Regions from separate parts of the Frankia sp. Mgl5 genome, predicted to be linked through region 3. Evidence: predicted binding sites of a transcription regulator. Region 3 holds the regulator's gene; each other region holds the start of a gene.
What was found. Region 3 encodes LexA, which represses DNA repair genes until DNA is damaged. Its sites were predicted from a motif close to CGAACNNNNGTTCG; they were not measured.
Positions count from the first base shown of each region.

Region 1: a site for LexA is predicted at 4,308-4,321, ahead of MXD62_RS27800 (HNH endonuclease signature motif containing protein). Genes of this name have one in related genera too.
Region 2: a site for LexA is predicted at 2,968-2,981, ahead of uvrA (excinuclease ABC subunit UvrA). Genes of this name have one in related genera too.

Region 1 covers NZ_JALKFY010000795.1:22,291-29,469, reverse strand. The annotation lists gene MXD62_RS27815 (UDP-glucuronic acid decarboxylase family protein) at 1-699, opposite strand, end outside; gene MXD62_RS27810 (glycosyltransferase family 4 protein) at 774-2,009, opposite strand; gene MXD62_RS27805 (class I SAM-dependent methyltransferase) at 2,617-3,300, opposite strand; gene MXD62_RS27800 (HNH endonuclease signature motif containing protein) at 4,499-6,058, shown strand; gene MXD62_RS27795 (PLP-dependent aminotransferase family protein) at 5,988-7,175, shown strand.
Region 2 covers NZ_JALKFY010000009.1:38,539-45,717, reverse strand. The annotation lists gene MXD62_RS06650 (TerC family protein) at 1-57, shown strand, start outside; gene MXD62_RS06645 (YafY family protein) at 83-607, opposite strand; gene MXD62_RS06640 (galactosyltransferase-related protein) at 952-2,001, shown strand; gene MXD62_RS06635 (MBL fold metallo-hydrolase) at 2,066-2,734, opposite strand; gene uvrA (excinuclease ABC subunit UvrA) at 3,194-6,091, shown strand; gene MXD62_RS06625 (SsgA family sporulation/cell division regulator) at 6,127-6,546, opposite strand; gene uvrC (excinuclease ABC subunit UvrC) at 6,951-7,179, shown strand, end outside.
Region 3 covers NZ_JALKFY010000614.1:56,025-63,203, forward strand. The annotation lists gene miaA (tRNA (adenosine(37)-N6)-dimethylallyltransferase MiaA) at 1-88, shown strand, start outside; gene MXD62_RS14525 (EAL domain-containing protein) at 190-1,245, shown strand; gene dapF (diaminopimelate epimerase) at 1,272-2,168, shown strand; gene hflX (GTPase HflX) at 2,474-3,982, shown strand; gene lexA (transcriptional repressor LexA) at 4,098-4,850, opposite strand; gene MXD62_RS14545 (LysM peptidoglycan-binding domain-containing protein) at 5,775-6,023, shown strand; gene nrdR (transcriptional regulator NrdR) at 6,446-7,006, shown strand.

The DNA of each region.
Region 1 (7,179 bases), on a different contig from region 3:
GCCGGGCAGGCCGCTGCGCAGCATCCGCACGATGCCCTCGACGAGGTCGTCCACGTAGCAGACCGAGCGGGTCTGCATCCCGTCGCCGGCGACGGTCACCGGCTCACCGCGCAGGGCCTGGGAGACGAACGCGGGAATCGCCCGGCCGTCGTCGGTGCGCATCCGCGGCCCGTAGGTGTTGAAGATCCGGATGATCGCCGTGTCGAGCCCGTGCCGGTTGCGGTAGGCGGTGGTCAGCGCCTCGGCGAAACGCTTGGCCTCGTCGTACATGCTGCGCGGGCCGATCGGGTTGACGTGCCCCCAGTACGACTCCTCCTGCGGGTGCACCAGCGGGTCCCCGTAGACCTCGGAGGTCGACGCCAGCAGGAAGCGGGCGCCCTTCGCCCGGGCGAGGTCGAGCGTGTTGAGCGTGCCGTGCGCGCCTGCCTTCAGGGTCTCAATCGGATACCGGGCGTAGTCGAGAGGCGACGCCGGTGACGCGAACTCCAGGACGGCGCCGACCGCCCCGGCCACCTCGACCCGCTCGGCGACGTCCTGCTCGAGGAGCTCGAATCCTGGCCGGTCGAGTAGATGCTCGACATTGCTCTTCCGCCCGGTGAGAAAGTTGTCGATGCACACAACCTCCTCACCATCCAGGAGCAGCCGATCACAGAGATGGCTTCCCAGGAAGCCCGCGCCTCCCGCGACGACGACACGCATAGCCGAAAACCCCCAGCACTGGCAGCTCAACGAATACCGACGAAAGAACACCCACCACCGATGTCGGCGGTGGCCTATCCCCGCTGCCTCTCGGGCCGGCGGACCTCATGGCGCGCGATCGCCTTGAGGTAGACCTCCTCGCGGCGCTCGGCGATGCGCGCCGGATCCAGCTCAGCGGTGCCCATCCGACCGCGCAGGCCGACGACGGCCGCGTGGTCCTGGTCGGTCAGGAACGGCTCGAGAGCGTCCGCCATCGCCTCCGGGTCCTCCGGTGGCACGACGGCGCCGCCCTTCCAGCGGTCGACCCAGGTCGAGACGCCGGTCGTCGCTGTGGCGACCACCGGGCGAGCGGCGGCCATCCCCTCAAGGCCCGCGATGGAGAAGCTCTCGAACCGGCTCGGCACGACGACCGCCCGGCCCTCACCGTAGAGCGCCGGAAGCTCCGTGCGGGAGACATGCCCCTCGAACCGGACCGGAACGCCCAGCTCGGCGGCCTTCCGCGCGAGCCATGCCTCGGTCTCGACGCCTTCGATCCGGCCGGACGACTGCCCGACGAAGATCAGCTTGACCTCGACTCCCCGCGCCAGTAGCCGGGACGCGGCCTCGACGAGCACGTCCAGCCCTTTGCGCCACTCCAGCCGGCCGACCACGACCAGGTTCGGTCCGGTGTGCTCTGCTGTGGGGACGCTCGTGAACGGCACGTTGTCGAACGGGTACGGGATGACGTCAACGTCGGTGTCCGGTCGCAGCCAGTCGAGCTCGTGCAGCGTGTCGACGAGGAGCTGGGACGGGGAAGTCCGCGCGTCCGCTCGCAGTGCCGAGAAGCGGTCGATGCGGTCGGCAAGCTCCCCCTTGCGGCTCAGCTCGGGATCCCGCAGACGGACGTCCATCATCGTCGGAGTGTGCAGGTGGATCACCAGCGGCGTACGCCGACCGAGAGCCGTGAACAGGCCCCGTGTCTCGCCGTCCTGTGTCTCGATGACGTCCGGGTTGATCCCGCTCTGCCGAAGCCAGAAGCCGTACGACACCGCCAGTGAGGCCCGCAGCGACAAGGAGTCACGCGGATGATCCCGGCCGGTGATCAGCTTCGCGGCCGGCCCCAGGTATCGAGTGACAGGCGCACGCAACAGCGGGCGGCGGTGAACGTGAACGCCGTCGAACACGTCGTCGCGGATACGGCGGCCCTGGGTGCACAGCACATGAACCTCATGGCCGCGCCGAACCAGTGCGTGAGCGATGTCGTGCGTGTAGACGCCAGCGCCATCCCAGATGATCGGTGGGTACTGCTCGCATAGGAAAGCGATCCGCATGCACAACTCCAGGCGACCAGCAGGCCAGGTAACTCCGGGCGGCCCATAGTAGTACCGACGCCCCACCTACCAGCAGTCCGCCCGCCGCAACCACCTAATGCGGCCACGGCATGCGGCCACGATAGACACAACAGCACCCTCACGTGAGGGGAATTTACCTCTACATGGCTGTAGAACTTTGCCTGGGCGTTCCAGGGAATTCCCCGCAGACATTCCAGTGAGGACGGAGGATCACCCTTGCAGACACAGGGAGAACCGAACCTGATTCCCGCCGCAACCACCCTGAACCGATCACTCACCGACCGCTCCGAACGGCTGCCCGACCGTGGCCCGGGGACAGTTCCCGGCCCCCTAAGCACCCCGGTCGGGCCCCGTTCGACGCGCAGGTCCGACACTGCATGGCCTGACACAGTCGGCGCCAGCCGATCCGCCGAACGCGACCGGAACGCGATGCGGATACGAATACGGGCGTGACCGGAGCCAGGGCCAGAACCCGGACCGGCGACGCGACCACGCCCACGGCCACCGCCCAGGCACAGCCACCACCACCCGCCCAGGCACTGCACACGGACCCGGCCACGGGCGGCCCGCTCACGGCTCCAGAGGCCTACCTAGCCCGCCCCGAGTACACGGCAAACCGCCAGGCCTTGACCGCGCAGTCGACGGAACCGAAGCCCGCCTGCCGCAGCCACCCGAGTTGGTCGTCGAGCGGAGCGCACCGATCGTGGGCCATGCGCGCGAGCGCCCCCGCCCATTCCTCGTCGTCCGAACCCGCGCCACGGGCCCATCGCTCGTGCATCCGCTCGTACCTCTCGGTGGTCTCCTCATCAGGCCCAACGATCTGTTCCAGATTCACGAACAGACCACCGGGAACAAGTACCGAACGGACACGCCGGAACAGGTTCCGCTTGGCCTCGTCGTCCAGATGGTGGATCGCCAGCGCCGAGACGACCGCGGCGAAGGGACCCACCGGCAGCGGGTCGGTGAGGTCGGCGACCGTCACACCCACCACATGAGCCCGGAGCCGAGACATCGCGCGGTCGATCATCGGGCCCGACCCGTCCATCAGATGCAACCTGACACCGGGCACGACCCCGATCACCGCCGCAGACAACAGGCCGGTTCCCGCGCCCAGATCCAGCACCACCGGTTGCGCCCCACCCAGTTCAGCCACCAGATCCCCGACCGCGCCGTAGAGCAGATCGAAGAACGGAACCAGCCGGCGACGCTGCGCGTCGTAGGTCTCCGGATCCCAGATCATCTCACCATATGAGATTGCAGTCTCACTCATTGGACCAGTGTAGGCCAGAACAGGCGAACGGCACAGCACTCGGAGCAGGTCGAAAGCCCGACGAACCTCGTCGACTAAAGTCACCGGCCCCACAATCAGACCCGACGACCTCGGGCCGATCGGCGCCGCGCTGCTCACTCAGACCACCACGGCGACAACCTCGACGATGCGGGCCGCAGCCTGTTGGCACGCACCAAACCGTCATCGCCACGTTCCCGGCGCGAGACGCGTCGGGGGCTGCGTTTGGGGAGTTGCCCCCTGAACCACCACGGTTCTCACCGAACTGGAGCCCGGCACCCTGGTATCCGAGACCGATGTGGCGCCTACCACCCCGGACCGATCTCCCATTGAGGTCACCGCAATACCGTGCCGCCATGGACCGCCACTGATCCGTCCAGTCGTCGGCCATGCCATCGGCTTCGTGCTGCGCTGGGCCGGCCAGAAAAACGGGGTGCTGTGGATTTCAGGGGAGACTGGCCTCTACCGCGCCGTACGCGAGGTCGGCGACGGTTGACGGTCGACACCGCTTTCCTGCATCTGGGCGGAGTCCGGTTCCCGCTCACCGGCCCCGTCCGATACACCGCGACCGGACACAATGCTGTCGCCTCTGCGGTCAGATGCGCCCCCGCGTCGCGATCCCGGTTCACGACGAGGACTGGACACATTTCCGACAGGGACAAGAATCCATCGAGTGTGACGTCGCCCGCGCACCCGACGATGTACGCAAGGCTTTCCGATGGGCGCCCATCGGTGAACCAGAGAAGGTCAACTCCAGCCATCTTCGAAAATCGCTCACTATTCTAAAATCAATGTACCGATGTTCCACTCCCGGAAAACCCGAGACACCTCGACAGTAGCACGATCGACATCACAGTCAAGACCCGAAGAAATTCGGCGGGACCACTAGTTCCACCACATAAAATTGCCTCATCGATACGGATGATTTGTGAACCGGACGTAGTCCTTCTCTCGAACCTCTTGCCCTGCCCGCCCGCCAGCCATACCGTCGAACACACGTTCGATATCGACGACTTGGCGGACAGGCGGTGACACCATGACCTCCCCTCCCGGCTCGAGGCGTGGCACGTCGCCACGCGGGCAACGCACCGCCACCAACGCGCCCGACGCCAAGATCGGATCCGCCGCCACATCCACCGGATCAGACGGCCGACCCACACCGGGGGATGAGACCGCCACCGTGGTCGGGAGTCCCCCGACGCACTCGACCAGCCCAGGAGAGGACTCGTGGGCAACCAGCGGCGACACCCGCACCCGCGAGGCGCTCGACACGAAAGCCGACGATCTCTTCAGGGAGATCTCTCGCGTCGTCCGCACGATCGCGGCCGGCCACGCGGATCTGCTGACCCTGCTGGCTCAGTTCGCGACCCTCCGGCTCCCGCCAAGCGCCGAGCAATCACTCGTCTCCGACGAGTTCGCGCCCGAAGAGATAGCCACCGCGATGGCGGTCTCGCCCCAGTCGGCCTCCGCCCAACTGACGTTCGCCTGCACCGTCACCCGGCGCCTTCCGAACGCAGTCGACGCACTCAGGGCGGGAGTCCTGGATCTCCAACGACTGCAGTCACTGGAGAAAGCCGTCCACCCGCTCGACGACCGCACCGCAGCCAGAGTCGAAGCACACGTGCTCGCCGGAGGAGCACGACCGAACCGGCGCGCCTTCACCGATGCCTGCAGGCGCGCCGTAGCCAGGATCGACCCCGAAGGCGCGGCAGACCGCGCGGAGACCCGACGCAAGGACCGACGGGTGTGGATCTCTCCCGACGAGGACGGGACAAGCGCGCTCACAGCCGTCCTTCCCACGGAGGACGCCGAGGCCTGCTACCAGCGGATCGATCAGGCTGCCCGTTCCATCAGTGCCAACAGATCCGACGGTGACGACCGGACCCACGCCCAGATTCGTGCCGACGTGCTGGTCGATCTGCTCACGGGCCGAGGCAGCCACGCCACGCCGATGCCGTGCGACATTCAAGTCGTCGTACCCGCGACGACCCTGATGGGCCTGTCCGACGACCCCGGCGAGATTCCGGGGTACGGCCCGATCCCCGCACGAATAGCCCGGGAGATGGCCAAACGGCCGGGCTCAACCTGGCGGCGCATTCTGACCGATCCACAAGGACATCTGATCGAGGTCGCCGACCGGCGTCTACCAAGCGCCGCACAGGTCCGCCATGTTCGCGCCCGCAACCGGACCTGTGTATTCACAGGCTGCACCCGGCCATCACGACGCACGGATACCGATCACACCATCTCCTTCTCCGAGGATGGACGGACTCTGACCAAGAATCTCGGTCCGCTGTGCCGTCGACACCACCGGATGAAACATCGTGGCCACTGGCAGGTCACACAACCTCAGGAAGGAACCTTCGTGTGGACCAGCCCACTCGGGCGAACCAGTGTCACCACCCCTGACACATATCTCGAAGTCGATGTCTCACCCGGGACTACGACCAAGAATCGGCACGCCGAGCACTTGAGGGAAGATCCCGGGTACACGCGGTCCCGTCCGAAAACGCCGACCGGGGCGGGAAAGGATCCCGACTGGCAGATGCCATCCCAGACAAGGCCTGACGTGGCCCGGCGTGAGTCATCTGCTTGGCGTCAGGCAGGATCGGGGCGGGACCTGCGCCGGAGGGAACCGGGCGGCAGAGAAATCGAGGGAGTCAACCAACGTGAGGAACACAACCGCGCCGCCGGAGCTCGCGAGCCGAGTCGGATCCGTCCAGACCTCTCCGGTACGTGAGATTCTCGCGTTGACGGAACGACCAGAAGTGATCTCCTTTGCCGGCGGCCTGCCTGCGCCGGAGTTCTTCGACGCGGAGGGCATCCGGGCTGCCTACGACCGAGTGCTGAGTGAGGATCCGCGCCGGGTATTGCAGTACTCGTCGACCGAGGGCAGCCCGTTGCTGCGCGAGACGATCGCCGCACGGTTGGCTGGCCGGGGCCTACCCACTCATTCCGACGATCTTCTGATCACGACCGGCTCGCAGCAGGCGTTGACCCTCCTCATCACCGCGCTTCTCGAACCCGGGGACGCCGTTGTCGTGGAGGATCCGACCTACCTGGCTGTGCTGCAGTCGTTCGGCTACGCCGGCGCACGGGTCTACCCGGTCACCACCGACGAGCATGGCATCGTTCCCGACGCGCTCGCGGAGGTCGCGGCCCGCGAGAAGCCAAAGCTGATCTATCTTGTCCCGAACTTCCAGAACCCGACTGGTCGGACGGTCCCCGCGGAGCGCCGGTCCGCGATTGCCCGGGTCGCCGCCGAGCGCGGATTCTGGATCATCGAAGACGACCCGTACGGCGAGCTGCGGTTCGAGGGTGCCGCCGTGCCATGGATCGCGTCGATCGAGGACGCGGCGGACCGCACCATCCTGCTGGGAAGCTTCTCGAAGACGATGGCACCGGGGATGCGCCTCGGGTGGTTGCGGGCACCGGAAGTACTACGCCGCGCCTGCGTGATCGCCAAGCAGGCCGCGGACCTGCACACCTCAACGATCGACCAGGCGGCCGCGGCCCGGTATCTGATCGACAGCGACCTCGACGCGCACATCGCCAGGGTCTGCGCGGCCTATCGGCCGAGGCGTGACGCGCTCCTGGCCGGGCTTCCCCGGGGGCTGCCGGCGGGCAGCACGTGGAACCGGCCGGAGGGCGGGATGTTTGTCTGGGCGCGGCTGCCCGATGGCTATGACGCCACGGCGCTCCTCTCGGCTGCGGTCAGGAGACAGGTGGCCTACGTTCCCGGAGCACCGTTCTACGCCGGGCCGGCGGATGCCGCGACGCTGCGGTTGTCCTTCACGACGCACAGCCCGGCGGAGATCGCGGAGGGGGTGACCAGGTTGGCCAAAGCACTCCGTTGAAGGC
Region 2 (7,179 bases), on a different contig from region 3:
GGCACGGACACCCGGGCCGACGCACCGGCGGCCAACGCGGCGGACTCGGGACGCTAGCCGCCGCCGGCGAGGCGGACCTGGTTCAGGCGGGTCGACGGGCGGGCGCGGGGTGGGTCCCGGTGGGCGGGATCCCGAAAACCGCGATCGTGTCGCGTTCCTGGACCGGGGTCCGCGTCGCCTCCGCGCGCGTGATCCGGTCCCACCGGAAGCAGCGTGGGCCGCTCCGGCGCAGGCACCACGCGAACAGGTACCAGTGGCCTCCGGTGAAACCGATCAGCCGGGGCTCCACCGGACGTCCCTCGCTGACCGCGCCGGCGGCGTCGACGTAGTCGATCGTGATGACGACTCCGTCGAGCAGAGCCGCCTCGACAACGGTGGCCACCGGCCCCCGCAGGGCGCGGACCGGGTCCGTGCCGATCCGCCGTGCCTTTTCGGTGAGCTCCTCGCGGGCGGCCGTGCCGGTCACGCCCAGCGCGTCGAGGACGGCGCCCAGCGCGTCGGCGGCGTCGGCGGCGAACGGGCCGTCCTGGAGCGCGGCCAGCGCCGCCATCACTGCCGCGGCCTGCTTCTCGGTGAGGGCCACCGGCGGCAGCAGGGCGCGGACCATGGCAAACACGGTGCCACGGCGATGTCTCCGTTGCCCGCCGATCACCCGATCCGGGGCGAGGTCGACCCGGCCCGGGTCCGCGGACCATCGAAGCGAGTCGGCTGAGCCAGCCCATGCGCTGCTGGCGCAACACGCTTCAGGGCGGAGCGCCGGCCGCCCCGCTCGGACATGGTCCGGCGGCGGCGTACCGGCCGGCGAGAGCTACCTATTATTAATACGAATTTATGACTCGGCGACGCGCCGATTGTCATGTGGGCGACAGTGTGGCGCTCACGTTAGTGTTTTGAGGCTGCCGGGATCATCCGAGCTTCCCGAATCCCTCTGTTTCTCCTTCAAGGCGGACTATGCACAACCTTCTGGCCGTTGTTGTCTCCTATGGTGGATCACCCCAGCTCCACTGTCTTCTGGCGACCCTGGCCGGGGCTACCGGCTGCCGGGTCGCGCTGGTCGAGAACCGGCCCGGCACGGTGCACGAAGACCTGCCCGCGGGCGTTGAGCTGTACGAGGGGCACGGGAATGTCGGATATGGCACGGCTGTGAACATCGCCGTGCTCCGTGCGCTGCGGCCCGGCCCGGCGCAGGAACCGCGGCCCGCGTCCCCGCCCGAGTGGCTGCTCGTCGTGAACAGCGACGTGACCATGCCTGAGCGGACCAGGGACCTGCTTCCCGATATCCTCGGCTCGATACCCGCCGACGCGGACGTGGTGGGTTTCCCGGTGCGGGCCGAGACCGGCCTCTCCGGCCGGAGCGCGGCGGTGCTTCCGAGTATCCGTACGAATGCGTACACGGCGGTGCGCGGTGAGGTCGCCGCGGTGGAACGCTGGCCCGAGCTCTGCTATCCCGTCGGGGCGTTCTTCGCGATCCGTACCCAGGCGTTCCTCCGGATGGGCGGTTTCGACCCGTCCTACTGGATGTACTACGAGGAAACGGACCTTTTCGCCCGGCTGCACGCGTCCGGTGGCCGCATCGCGTGGATCGACGACTGCTGCCATGTCACCCACGTCGGCGGCGGGACCGTCGGCCGCGCGGGCCTGATGTACGCCGAACTCGGCCGTTCGGCCGCCATCTACGCGCGGCGCCACGGCGACACGCTCGGGCGGGGCTGGCTCGCCGTCCACGTGGCGCAGCTGGCGGCGCTGGCGCTGCGCAAGCTCGCGACCGGCCGGATCCACGACGCGCTGCGCGCGTCGAGGATCCTGTCCGGCGTCGCGACGGGACTGGTCCAGCCTCGCTGGGAGCCCGCCACCCGGTCCCGCTGGCGGGCCGTTCCGGTCGCCACCCGCCGTGACCTGGGCCGGATGGACACCGCCGCGCCCGGGCAGGTGCCGGCGCCCCGGGCGCCCCGGGTGTCCCGCGCGGACCAGTCGCCACAGGTGACCGCCGGGTACCGCTGACCGTCAGGTACAGCCGACTGTCAGGTACAGCCGACCGCCGGGCAGGGTGCGGCTGATCGCCGTCTCACCAGCCGCGGGAGCGCCACTCGGCCAGGTGCGGGCGCTCGGCGCCGAGTGTTGTGTCCTTTCCGTGGCCCGGGTAGATCCATGTCCGGTCGGGCAGCGGACCGAACACCTTGGCCTCGAGGCCGTCCATCAGGGTGGCGAAGGCGGCGGCGTCCCCGAAGGTGTTCCCTGGGCCGCCGGGGAACAGACAGTCGCCGGTGAACAGGTGCGGGGCGTCGCCGTCCTGGTCGTAGAGCAGGGCCACGGAGCCGGGCGTGTGCCCGACGAGGTGCACGACCCGCAGCGTGACCTCGCCGACGTGCACCTCGTCGCCGTCGACGACCGGGTCCATCGTCGGGACCGGGATGGCGGGCGCGTCGAGCGGGTGCGCCACGGTGCGGGCCCCGGTCGCGGCGACGACCTCCTCGAGCGCCTGGACGTGGTCGGCGTGCCGGTGGGTCGTCACCACGGTGGCCAACCCGCTGTCGCCGACGAGGCGTAGCAGCGTGTCGGTCTCGTTCGCCGCGTCGACGAGCAGCTGCTCGCCGGTCGCGGCGCAGCGCAGGAGATAGCAGTTGTTGTCGAACGGGCCGACCGCCACCTTGGTGATCGTGAGGTCCGGGAGCTCGCGGGTGTCCGCCGGCCCGCCGACGGTGACCTCGCCCGTGTATCCGGCGCCGATGTTCATCACGGTTCTCCTCGATCTCTCCGTGGACTGGTCCGCGCGGATCCGTCCGTGGCCGGACCGCCGTGATGGCGGCCGGGTGACGTGGAATGATCCGCGGAGCGCATCCATTCTGATCGGCGTGACCGCCGTGTGCCCTCGACGGAACAAGGATGTGGCCCGCGGGGTTCCCCTGCGCGGAGCCGGGCACCGCCGGTGCGGGCATGTCGGCCCGGGCGTGTAGCGTCGGTCGTGTTCGAACGCGCGTTTGATCCGGTGCCGCTGCGGAGCCGGGCCCGGGGCGCGGCGCCTGCCCGCGGGGCCGCGTAACGGGCCGCAAATCCGTCCGTAGCATGCCTGCCGCAGGCCGCGACAGTTGTCACCCACACCTGATGTCACCCAAACCTGATGTCACCCAAACCTGACTGTCACCTGTATCCGACTGTCACCCACACCCGACCGAAGACCACGAGGGACCTGACGATGGCTGACCGTCTTGTCGTCCGCGGAGCACGTGAGCACAACCTTCGTGACGTCGATCTCGACCTGCCCAGGGACGGCCTGGTGGTCTTCACCGGGCTGTCGGGCTCGGGCAAGTCGAGCCTCGCCTTCGACACGATCTTCGCCGAGGGGCAGCGCCGGTACGTCGAGTCGCTTTCGGCCTACGCCCGCCAGTTCCTCGGCCAGATGGACAAGCCGGACGTCGACTTCATCGAGGGCCTGTCACCCGCGGTCTCGATCGACCAGAAGTCGACCTCGCGCAACCCGCGCTCGACGGTGGGCACGATCACCGAGGTCTACGACTACCTGCGGCTGCTGTATGCGCGGGTCGGCCACCCGCACTGCCCGAAGTGCGGCCGCCCGATCGCCCGGCAGACCCCGCAGCAGATCGTCGACCGGCTCCTGGAGCTCCCCGAGGGCACCCGCTTCCAGGTCCTGGCGCCGGTCGTCCGTGGCCGCAAGGGCGAGTACGCCGACCTCTTCGCCGAGCTGCAGAGCTCCGGCTTCGCCCGGGTCCGGGTGGACGGCACCGTCGTCGCTCTCACCGAGCGCCCCAAGCTCGAGAAGCAGCGCAAGCACACGATCGAGGTCGTGGTCGACCGGCTCGCGGTGAAGGAGTCGGCCAAGCGCCGCCTCACCGACTCGATCGAGACGGCGCTCAAGCTCGGCAGCGGCCTGGTGCTGCTCGACTTCGTCGACCGGGATCCGGCCGACCCCGACCGGGAGCGGATGTACTCCGAGCACCTGGCCTGCATGTACGACGACCTCTCCTTCGAGGAGATGGAGCCGAGGTCGTTCTCGTTCAACTCGCCCTTCGGGGCCTGCCAGGAGTGTTCGGGTCTGGGAACCCGCAAGGAGGTTGACCCCGACCTCGTCGTGCCCGACCCGACGCTCTCGCTCGCCGAGGGCGCGATCCAACCGTGGGCCGGCGGGCACAACAAGGAGTACTTCGAGCGGCTGCTGACGGCGCTCAGCGAGGACCTCAGCTTTCGGATGGACACCCCGTGGGAGGGGCTGCCGGAGCGCGCCCGCAAGGCGATCCTGCACGGCAGCGGCGAGACCGAGATCCACGTCGGCTACACGAACCGCTACGGCCGCAAGCGCTCCTACTACACGTCCTTCGAAGGCGTGATGGCCTTCCTGCGCCGCCGCCACTCGGACGCCGAGTCCGACAGCAGCCGCGAGCGCTACGAGGGCTACATGCGCGACGTGCCCTGCCCGGCGTGCCGGGGCGCCCGGCTCAAACCGGAGTCGCTGGCCGTCACGCTCGGCGGCCGCTCCATCGCCGAGGTCTCCGGGATGTCGATCGGGGAGTGCGCGGCATTCCTGCGCGGCGTCGAGCTCAGCGAGCGGGAGCAGGCCATCGCCGGGCGGGTCCTCAAGGAGATCGACGCACGGCTCGCCTTCCTGCTGGACGTCGGCCTCGACTACCTGTCCCTGAACCGTTCCGCCGGCACGCTCGCCGGTGGGGAGGCCCAGCGGATCCGCCTCGCCACCCAGATCGGCTCGGGGCTGGTCGGCGTGCTCTACGTGCTCGACGAGCCGTCGATCGGCCTCCACCAGCGGGACAACCGCCGTCTCATCCAGACCCTCGTCCGGCTGCGCGATCTCGGCAACACGCTGATCGTCGTGGAACACGACGAGGACACGATCCGTGCCGCGGACTGGGTGGTGGACATCGGCCCCGGCGCCGGTGAGCACGGCGGCCGGGTGGTCGTCTCCGGCCCGGTCGAGGAGCTGCTGAGCAGCGAGGAGTCGATGACCGGCGCCTACCTCTCCGGTCGGCGGCAGATCCCGGTGCCCGACATCCGCCGCGCGCCGACGAAGTCGCGCTCACTGACCGTGCACGGCGCCCGGGAGCACAACCTCCGGGACGTGACGGTGTCGTTCCCGCTCGGCTGCCTGGTGGCGGTCACCGGCGTCTCCGGCTCGGGCAAGTCGACGCTGGTCAACGACATCCTCGCCAGCGTGCTCGCGAACCATCTCAACGGCGCGCGCGAGGTGCCGGGCCGGCACCGCACGGTGTCCGGCCTCGAGCACCTCGACAAGGCGGTGCGGGTCGACCAGTCACCGATCGGCCGGACCCCGCGGTCCAACCCGGCGACGTACACGGGCGTGTTCGACCACATCCGCCGGCTGTTCGCGGAGACGACCGAGGCGAAGGTCCACGGGTACCTGCCGGGCCGGTTCTCGTTCAACGTCAAGGGCGGCCGGTGCGAGGCCTGCTCCGGCGACGGCACCATCAAGATCGAGATGAACTTCCTGCCGGACGTCTACGTCCCGTGCGAGGTCTGCGCGGGCGCCCGGTACAACCGGGAGACGCTGGAGGTGCACTTCAAGGGCCGCAACATCGCCGAGGTGCTCGACATGCCGATCGAGGAGGCCGCCGAGTTCTTCGCGGCGGTCCCGGCGATCGCCCGGCACCTGCGCACGCTCAACGACGTCGGCCTCGGCTACGTCCGGCTGGGCCAGTCGGCGCCCACCCTCTCCGGCGGTGAGGCGCAGCGGGTGAAGCTCGCCTCGGAGCTGCAGCGACGTTCCACCGGGCGGACCGTCTACGTGCTGGACGAGCCCACCACCGGCCTGCACTTCGAGGACATCCGGAAACTGCTCGGCGTGCTCGGCCGGCTCGTCGACGCCGGCAACACGGTGATCGTCATCGAGCACAACCTCGACGTCATCAAGACCGCCGACTGGATCATCGACATGGGCCCGGAGGGCGGGACGGGCGGCGGGCGGGTGGTCGCCGAGGGAGCTCCCGAGACGGTCGCCGCGGTGCCCGAGAGCCACACCGGCGCCTTCCTGCGGGAGATCCTCGGCGATCGGGTCGACGCCCGTCCGAAGTCACGGCCGAAGCTCGCCGGCGCGGCCGCGCTGTGACGGCGTGCGGCCGTGCCCGGTCAGGTCCGGAGGAGTCAGGTCTGGAGGAGGTCGTCGAGGACGGCGTCCAGAGCGACCTCGGGGTGCTCCTCGCCGGCGGGCACGACCCGCTCGGTGCGTTCGAGGAAGCGGCGGACGGGCGCGGCGTCCAGGACGACCACCGACCGGCGCTCGCCGTCGGCCAGCTCGAGGCGGATGCCGTCCCGGGTCGGCTCGGGCGTGATGCGGACGTCCCCGTCGCCGACGGGTGCCGGGCCGTCCAGGCCGGCCCGCAGCGCGTCCCGGGGAGCCACCCAGTGGCCCTGCGGGAGCGCGGGATGATCCGGCCGGGAGACGAGTACCAGCGCGACCGCCAGCGGGTCACAGCTGCGCCAGGTGATCTGCAGAACGGTGATCCTGCCGCGGCTGGGGGCGTCGTCAACGACGAACTCCGTCGTGACGTCCTCCACCTGCACGCGTCGGCTCCCTCGGCCCGATCTCCCCGGTTCAACTGCCTCGCAGGTTTACACCGTCGCAGCAGTTCGCTCGTGACGCCACCCGAGTGGACGCGCTTCAGCATACGGCGACCGGGCGCTGACCGAAGGCGGACGGGAGATCGGCCCGGCGACAAATTGGCCACACGGCGCCGTCCGGGCCCTGGTAGCGGCCCGTCGGTGGGTGCCGGCCCGCCCGGACGGGCCGGTCGGCGGGCCTTCCGCGCGGGCGCCGCCGGCCGCCCGGCGCTCCTCGGGAGCGGCGCCGGCGCACGGCCGGAATCGGCGAGCGACGGGGGCCCTCGACAGCATGGAAGCTCAGCGTGATGAAATAGCTACGTGCAGGCACTGCTCAGGCCGGATGACGGTCGCCGTAGGCTCGGCTCATGGCTGATCCGGCGTCCTACCGGCCCCCGCCGGGCTCGATCCCCGAGACCCCGGGCGTGTATCGCTTCCGCGACGAACATGGCCGGGTCATTTACGTGGGCAAGGCCAAGAGTCTGCGCGCCCGGCTGGCCAACTACTTCGCCGACATCCACACGCTGCACCCCCGGACCCAGCACATGGTCACCACGGCCGGTTCCGTGGAGTGGACCGTGGTGTCCACCGAGGTCG
Region 3 (7,179 bases):
CCGGCGTGATCCGCGGATATCCTGGCTGGAATTTCCGGATGTCGCCGCGGCGCTCGCCGAGGTACGACGTCTGGTGGGTTCGCTCTGATATTGGGTTCGCTCTGACGTGTGGCCGGCCCAGCGCCGCGGGACCTTCGCCTGACCCGTCGGCCCGGGTCCCGGCCCATCCCGGCGTCTGGAGAGTTCGACGTGACCGCGCTCGACCTTGCCCTGGTTCCCGCGCTGTACGCCTCGTTCGACGACGGTTCGCTACGCCTGCACTACCAGCCGGACGTCGACCTTCGTAACGGCTCCGTCCCGGGGATGCAGGCGCGGCCCCGCTGGGCGCACGCCGAGTTCGGGCTGCTCGGCCCGGCGGCCTTCATGCGCGTCGCCGAGGCCGCCGGGCTGGTCGGCCAGGTACACCAGTGGGTGCTGCGGATGGCGGTCACGGAGGCGCGGACCTGGCACCGGATGGCCGCGGGGACCTCCGTCCGCCCGCCGCGGCTGTGGGTGCGCATCGACGGCCGTCATCTCGCCCGCCCGGAGTTCCTCGCCGAGGTGGAGCGGCTGGTGCTGGGGCGGTCGCTGCCGGCGGGCGCCGTCGGCCTGCAGTTCACCGAGGACACGCTGGCGTTCGCGCCTCCCGCGCTGCCCCGCCTGCTGGTGCGGCTGCGGGACCTCGGCGTCGCGGTGGGCGTCGACGCGTTCGGCACGTGGTACGGCTCGTTGTCCACCCTCGACGTGCTCCCGCTGGACCTGGTGCGGATCGACGGGCAGTTCCTGCGGGCGACGATCCGCGACATGGAGGGCGAGGCGGCCTTCGCCTCCCTGGTGGGCGTGGCGCATCGGCGGCGCATGGTCGTCGTCGCCGAGGACGTCGACACCGCGGTGCTGGCGGACCGGGTCGGCAGGCTGGACTGCGACCGGGTGTCCGGGCCGCTCTTCTGCCCGCCGGTACCGGTGGAGGACGCCCGCATGATCGCGCTCGGCCGCGGCCGGCCGGACAGGTGGTACAAGCCGTCCGCTGAGACCCGGGCCGAGACCGGCTTCCGGCCGGCGAGTCAACCCGGGTGGTCCGGCGCCACCCCCGGCCGCCCTGGCCCTCAGCCTGGACGTCCCGGCGACCAGCACGGGCGTCCCGGCGACCCGCAGGGACGTCCCGCCCAGCCGACGCGTTCGGGAGGTACCGCGCAGTCAGGAGGTACCGCGTATCCGGGTGGTTCGGGGCGAGGGGACCGTTCGCGGGCGGCTGCCGCGGGGTGAGCTCGCCGCGGCCGTACGATCGCGGCGTGCGCTTCGTCAAGGGACACGGAACGGGTAACGACTTCGTCATCCTGCCGGATGCCGACGGCGAGCTCGATCTCAGCCCCGAGCTGGTGCGGGCGCTGTGCCACCGGGGCACCGGCATCGGCGCCGACGGGGTGCTGCGGGTCGTGCTGACCGCGGCCGAGCCCGCCGCCGCCGGCGACAGCGCGGCCGCCCGCTGGTTCATGGACTATCGCAACGCCGACGGGTCGATCGCCGAGATGTGCGGCAACGGGGTCCGGGTGTTCGCCCGCTATCTCGTCGACGCGGGTTACGCCGCGCCCGGCCGTCTCGTCATCGCCACCAGGGCCGGCCTGCGGGCGGTCGAGGTGCCGGCGGGCGGCGACGTCACCGTCGAGATGGGACCGCCCGAGCTGGCCGCCGGCCCGGTGCCGGTCACGGTCGCCGGGCGGGAGTTCGCCGCCGTGCCGGTCTCGATGGGGAACCCGCACGCGGTCTGCTTCGCCGACGACCTCGACCCGGCCGGCCTGGCGCGCCTGGACCTGCGCGCGCCGGCCTACCCGGCCGCCGCCTTCCCCGAGGGCGTGAATGTCGAGGTCGTCGTCCCGGCTCCGGACGGGGTCGCCATGCGGGTCTTCGAGCGGGGCGTCGGTGAGACCGCGTCCTGCGGCACCGGCGCGTGTGCCGTCGCTGTGGCCTGGGCGGCCCGCAATGGCGATGGGCCGCCCGCAGAGGTCGAGGTCGACCTCCCCGGCGGGCGGCTGACTGTCGGCTGGTGGGAGTCGACCGTCCTGCTCAGTGGCCCGGCCGTGCTGGTGTCGGACGGTGTCCTTCGTCCCGACTGGCTGCGCGCGGCGGGTGGCTTCGGCCCGGCGGCTCCCGCGGGCGAGCGGCGTCCGAGCGTTGTCGGGGCCGGCTGAGCGCGGCCGAGGCAGGCTGAGCGCGGCCGGGGCAGGCAGGGCGAAGTCCCTCGATCTCCCTCGGGGACCCGTGGCGCGTGGGTGCGCCCGGGCGTCGGGCCGGGTGCCCGCCTCAGGTCTGCCGAGGTCGTCCGGTGGCGGGCACCGTCCGGTAAAGGGTTCGCGATCGCGGGTATGCCGTGTCACCCTGAGAGTGACGGTGTTTCATCGGCCGGGCGAACCCGGCTGATGGGGCGAAAGAGTGCCGTCCCGGCCGGGGCGGACTGGAATGACGCGGTCACCGTGCCGCGTTGAGAACGGATGGTATGAGTCTTCGCGCTGACGCCGCTGTGGCGTCCACCCCGCATCTGAAACTGCACTCGGGCGACGGCGGCCACGACGGCCACGAGGGTCGTGACGGTCGCGCCGGCACCGCGCTCGCCCTGGCCGAGGCCGACGGGTTCTCGTTCTTCGACGAGGAGGGCGACGGGCTCGACCTGGAGGACCGTGGCGCGCTGCGCCGTGTCCCGGGCCTCACCACCGAGCTCGAGGACATCACCGAGGTCGAGTACCGCCAGCTCCGGCTGGAACAGGTCGTTCTGATCGGGGTGTGGACGTCGGGCTCGCAGGTCGAGGCCGAGGCTTCCATGACGGAGCTGGCCGCGCTCGCCACCACCGCCGGCTCGGTCGTGCTCGACGCGCTCGTGCAGCGCCGGGACAGGCCCGACGCAGCGACCTTCGTGGGCTCCGGCAAGGCCAAGGAGCTCGCCGAGATCGTACTGGCGACCGGCGCGGACACGGTGATCTGCGACGGCGAGCTGACCCCCGGCCAGCTGCGCCAGCTCGAGGAGGTCGTCAAGGTCAAGGTGATCGACCGGACGGCGCTGATCCTCGACATCTTCGCTCAGCACGCGACGTCGCGCGAGGGCAAGGCGCAGGTCGAGCTCGCCCAGCTGCAGTACATGCTGCCGAGGCTGCGCGGCTGGGGTGAGTCGATGTCCCGGCAGGCCGCCAGCGGCGGCCGGGCGCCGATCGGTACCCGTGGCCCCGGTGAGACGAAGATCGAGACGGACCGTCGCCGGCTGCGCGCGCGCATCACCAAGCTGCGCCGAGAGCTCACCGGGATGGCCACCGTCCGGGCGACCAAGAGGTCGTCGCGCCGCCGCGGTGCCGTTCCCGCCGTCGCGATCGCCGGCTACACCAACGCCGGCAAGTCGTCGCTGCTCAACCGACTGACCGGGGCGGGCGTACTGGTCGAGGACGCGCTGTTCGCGACCCTCGACCCGACGGTGCGCCGGGCCACGCTGCCCGACGGCCGGATCTTCACCCTGGCCGACACGGTCGGCTTCGTGCGCCACCTGCCGCACCAGATCGTCGAGGCGTTCCGTTCGACGCTCGAGGAGGTGGTGGACGCCGACCTCGTCCTGCACGTCGTCGACGGTTCGGCCCCGGACCCGATGGGGCAGATCTCGGCCGTGCGCGAGGTGCTCGCCGAGATCGACGCGGCCGGGGTGCCCGAGCTCATCGTGGTCAACAAGGTGGACGCGGTCGACCCGACCACGCTCGCCGTCCTGCGCCAGGCGGTGCCGGACGCCATCTTTGTCTCGGCGCGGTCCGGGGCGGGGCTGCAGGAGCTGGTGGAGGCGCTCTCGGCGCGGATACCGCACCCGGAGGTCGAGATGTCCCTGCTGGTGCCCTACACCCGGGGCGATCTCGTCTCCCGCATCCACCAGATCGGCGAGGTGCTCCGAGTCGAGCACACCGGCAAGGGCACCGAGGTCGCCGCGCGCGTGCCCGTGGGCCTGGCCGCCGAGCTGGAGCCGTTCCGCGCCTGACGACCCTGCCTGAACACCAGCCCCGACGGAACACCGCGAGCTGAACACCGCACCGGTCAGACGCCTGACGTCTGACCGGTGCCCGGCCTGCCCGGTGCCGGCCGCGTGCCGGGGATCAGACCCGGCGCATCACCGCCACGATGCGGCCGAGGATGGTCGCGTCCTCGGCCGGGATGTCGGAGAAGGCCGGGTTCTCCGGCGCCAGCCACACCCGGCCGTCGCGCTGCCGGAACCGCTTGACCGTGGCCTCTCCATCGATCATCGCCGCGACGATCTCGCCGTTGTCCGCCACCGGCTGCTGCCGGACGACGACGAAGTCGCCGTCACAGATGGCGGCATTGATCATCGATTGGCCGACCACCTTGAGCAGGAACAGAGTTCCCTCGCCGACGATCTCCTTCGGCAGTGGGTAGACGTCCTCGATCGCCTGCTCGGCGAGGATCGGCCCACCGGCCGCGATCCGCCCCACCAGGGGGACGTAGGTGGGCGTGCCGGCCTCCAGCGCCGTTGTCTCGGCGGGTGCGCCGGCCGCCGCCGCGGCACCCGCGCGGGAACGCCCGCCGGCCTTCGCGCCGCCGATCGGAAGCACCTCCATCGCCCGCGGCCGGTTCGGGTCGCGCCGGAGGAACCCCTTCTCCTGCAGCACCTTGAGCTGGTGCGCGACGCTGCTGGTGCTGGTCAGGCCGACAGCCTCGCCGATCTCCCGGACGCTCGGCGGGTATCCGCGCCGCTCCACCGCGGACCGGATGACCTCGAGCACCTTCTTCTGCCGCTGCGTCAGGCCCGAGGCGTCCGCGGGGCTGTCGGGAAAATCCCGGACGTTGCCACGGGTGTCACCTCGGCGGGTACCCCGTTCCTGGCTGGTCATCGCCTACCGCTCTCCTGTCGATGCTTACGCGCGGCGGATGGTGCCACCGGCGGCTGCCAAGGACCGGGTGGTCGACGGCCCGGCTCCGCCAACACCCACCCGGTCGTTCCAATGCTTTGTCCGATTAGTAACTTTTGATCGGTTCGGCTGATCGGTTTGGCGGGGTCCTTCGTGCTCGGTTCATCTCGCACGATCGTCCACAACTGATCGTCCTTGACGGTAGTCGGCCGGTCGCCGAATCTCAAACGTCTGTTCGAGCGTGTCGGGGGAAGTGTGCGTGGTGGCCGTGTAAGAATCGCTCAGGCGTTCGATCGAACAAGTGTTCGTGCCTGGGAGGTTGGCATGACCGACGGTGGCGGTGCGGCCGGTGGGAATGCGTCAGTTCGGCGGGGTCACCCGGTGTCCCGCAGCTGCGCGCTGCGGCAGGGTGCGCAGGTCGCGACGGGTGCGCGGGGGGCACGTGGCGTGCGTGGAGCCGCGGTGGGCGGAGTCGCCGTCCGTGGCCGCGGGGTGCGGGGGGTGGCGGTGCGCGGCATGGGCCGCGTGCCGGTAGGGCGCCCGGTTCGCTCTCGTGGCGCCCGATGTGGTCTCTCGGGGGCTGCTCCGGCTGCCACGGTGCCGCCTGCTGAGTCCAGGCGGGGCGGTGAGCGGCGATCCGGGGCGTCCGTCATCGAGATGCCCGGCATGTGGTGGCGTGAGGCAGCCGTCGGGTTGGCCGCGGCCGGGTCGGCCGCCACGGTGCCCGAGCCGCGTCCTGGGCCGAGCGGGCAGTCCCAGCCCCAGCGTCCCCGGCCTCAGCCCCACGCCCGGCCTGAGGCTCGACCTCGACCTCGACCTCGGGCCGGGTCCCGGTCGCGGGCCGGTGGGCGGGGGAGGTCGGGTGCGCGGCCGCCGCTGCGGCTGACCAGGCGCGGCCGCGTCGTCGTGGTGGCGCTGGCGAGCACGGTCCTCGGCCTTGTCTTCTCGTTGGTGCTGGTGACGGCGTCACAGGCGTTCACCGGCGTCCCGGTGAGCTACCGGACGCACGTCGTGCGGTCCGGGGAGACGCTCTGGGAGATCGCCCACGAGGCCGCCCCCGAGGCCGACACCCGCGACACCGTCCGCGGGCTCATGACCCTGAACGGCCTCGACACGGTGACGCTCACGCCCGGTCAGGAGCTCCGGCTCCCCTGACCCGGCTTTCCTGCTGCGGCCCCGATGCCCCGATGCCCCGGTGGCTCGATGCCCGATGGCTCGGCGGCCCGGCATGCCCGGCATGCCCGGTGCGTTCGGTGTGCCAGGTGTTGCGGCTGCCCCACCGAGGGCACGTCCGGCTGGTGTCACCGCCTGTCGTGGCCCCGGCGCGGGCTGGCGAGAACACACCTGAGGACCACATGCACCGGAGGGGTCGGTGTCGGATCTGTCGGGGGTGTGCGCTACGGTGGACACAACATCTTGTAGTTTCAGCACCGCAAGTCATCCACAGGTTGTTACACAGGTAATCCACAGGGCCTTGACCGTCTGTCCACGGGGCCGCCGGTCGAGGTGACGGAACCCAGTCGGACGCACCCCGCGGGCGGCAGTGTCAGCCTGCCCGGGGTGGAGGGGAGCGGACCATGCGGTGCCCTTTCTGCCGGCATCCCGACAGCCGTGTCGTCGACAGCAGGGAGGCCGAGGAAGGCGCCGCGATCCGGCGCCGGCGGTCGTGTCCGGCCTGTGGCCGTCGGTTCACGACCATGGAGGAGGCCTCCTTGCGGGTCCGTAAGCGCAGCGGGGCCACCGAGCCCTTCAGCCGCGCGAAGGTGATCGTGGGAGTGCGCAAGGCGTGCCAGGGCCGCCCCGTCCGGTCGGACGATCTGGCGCTGCTGGCGGAGCGGGTCGAGGAGACGGTGCGCTCCTCGGGCTCCGCGGAGGTGGCCGCCGAGGATGTCGGCCGAGCGATCCTCGGCCCCCTCCGAGAGTTGGACGAGGTGGCCTACCTCCGCTTCGCCTCCGTCTACCTGGCGTTCGAGTCGCTCGGCGACTTCGAGGCGGCGATCGCGGCCCTGCGTGCCGAGTCGGCTGGCGGCGGTGAGCCGCCCGTCGCCGGGAAGCCGACCGCGATGCCGGCGGCCACCGGGGCCTCGGCTGTCGTCGTTCCGGTGACCACGGGCCCACGGGCGGCGGCCGGCCCCTGACGCACCGGCCCGAGGTCCCGGAACCGGGATCCGGGCGTCCATGAGTGACCCAGCCTGATCCGCGCCGGCCTCACGAACCCGGCCGGTGGGCCGCCTGCCGGCTCCGGCATCGCGGGCCGGGCGCGGGGGAGGCGTCGAGGCGCGGTCCGGCGAGCGTCCAGGTCCGTGTAACG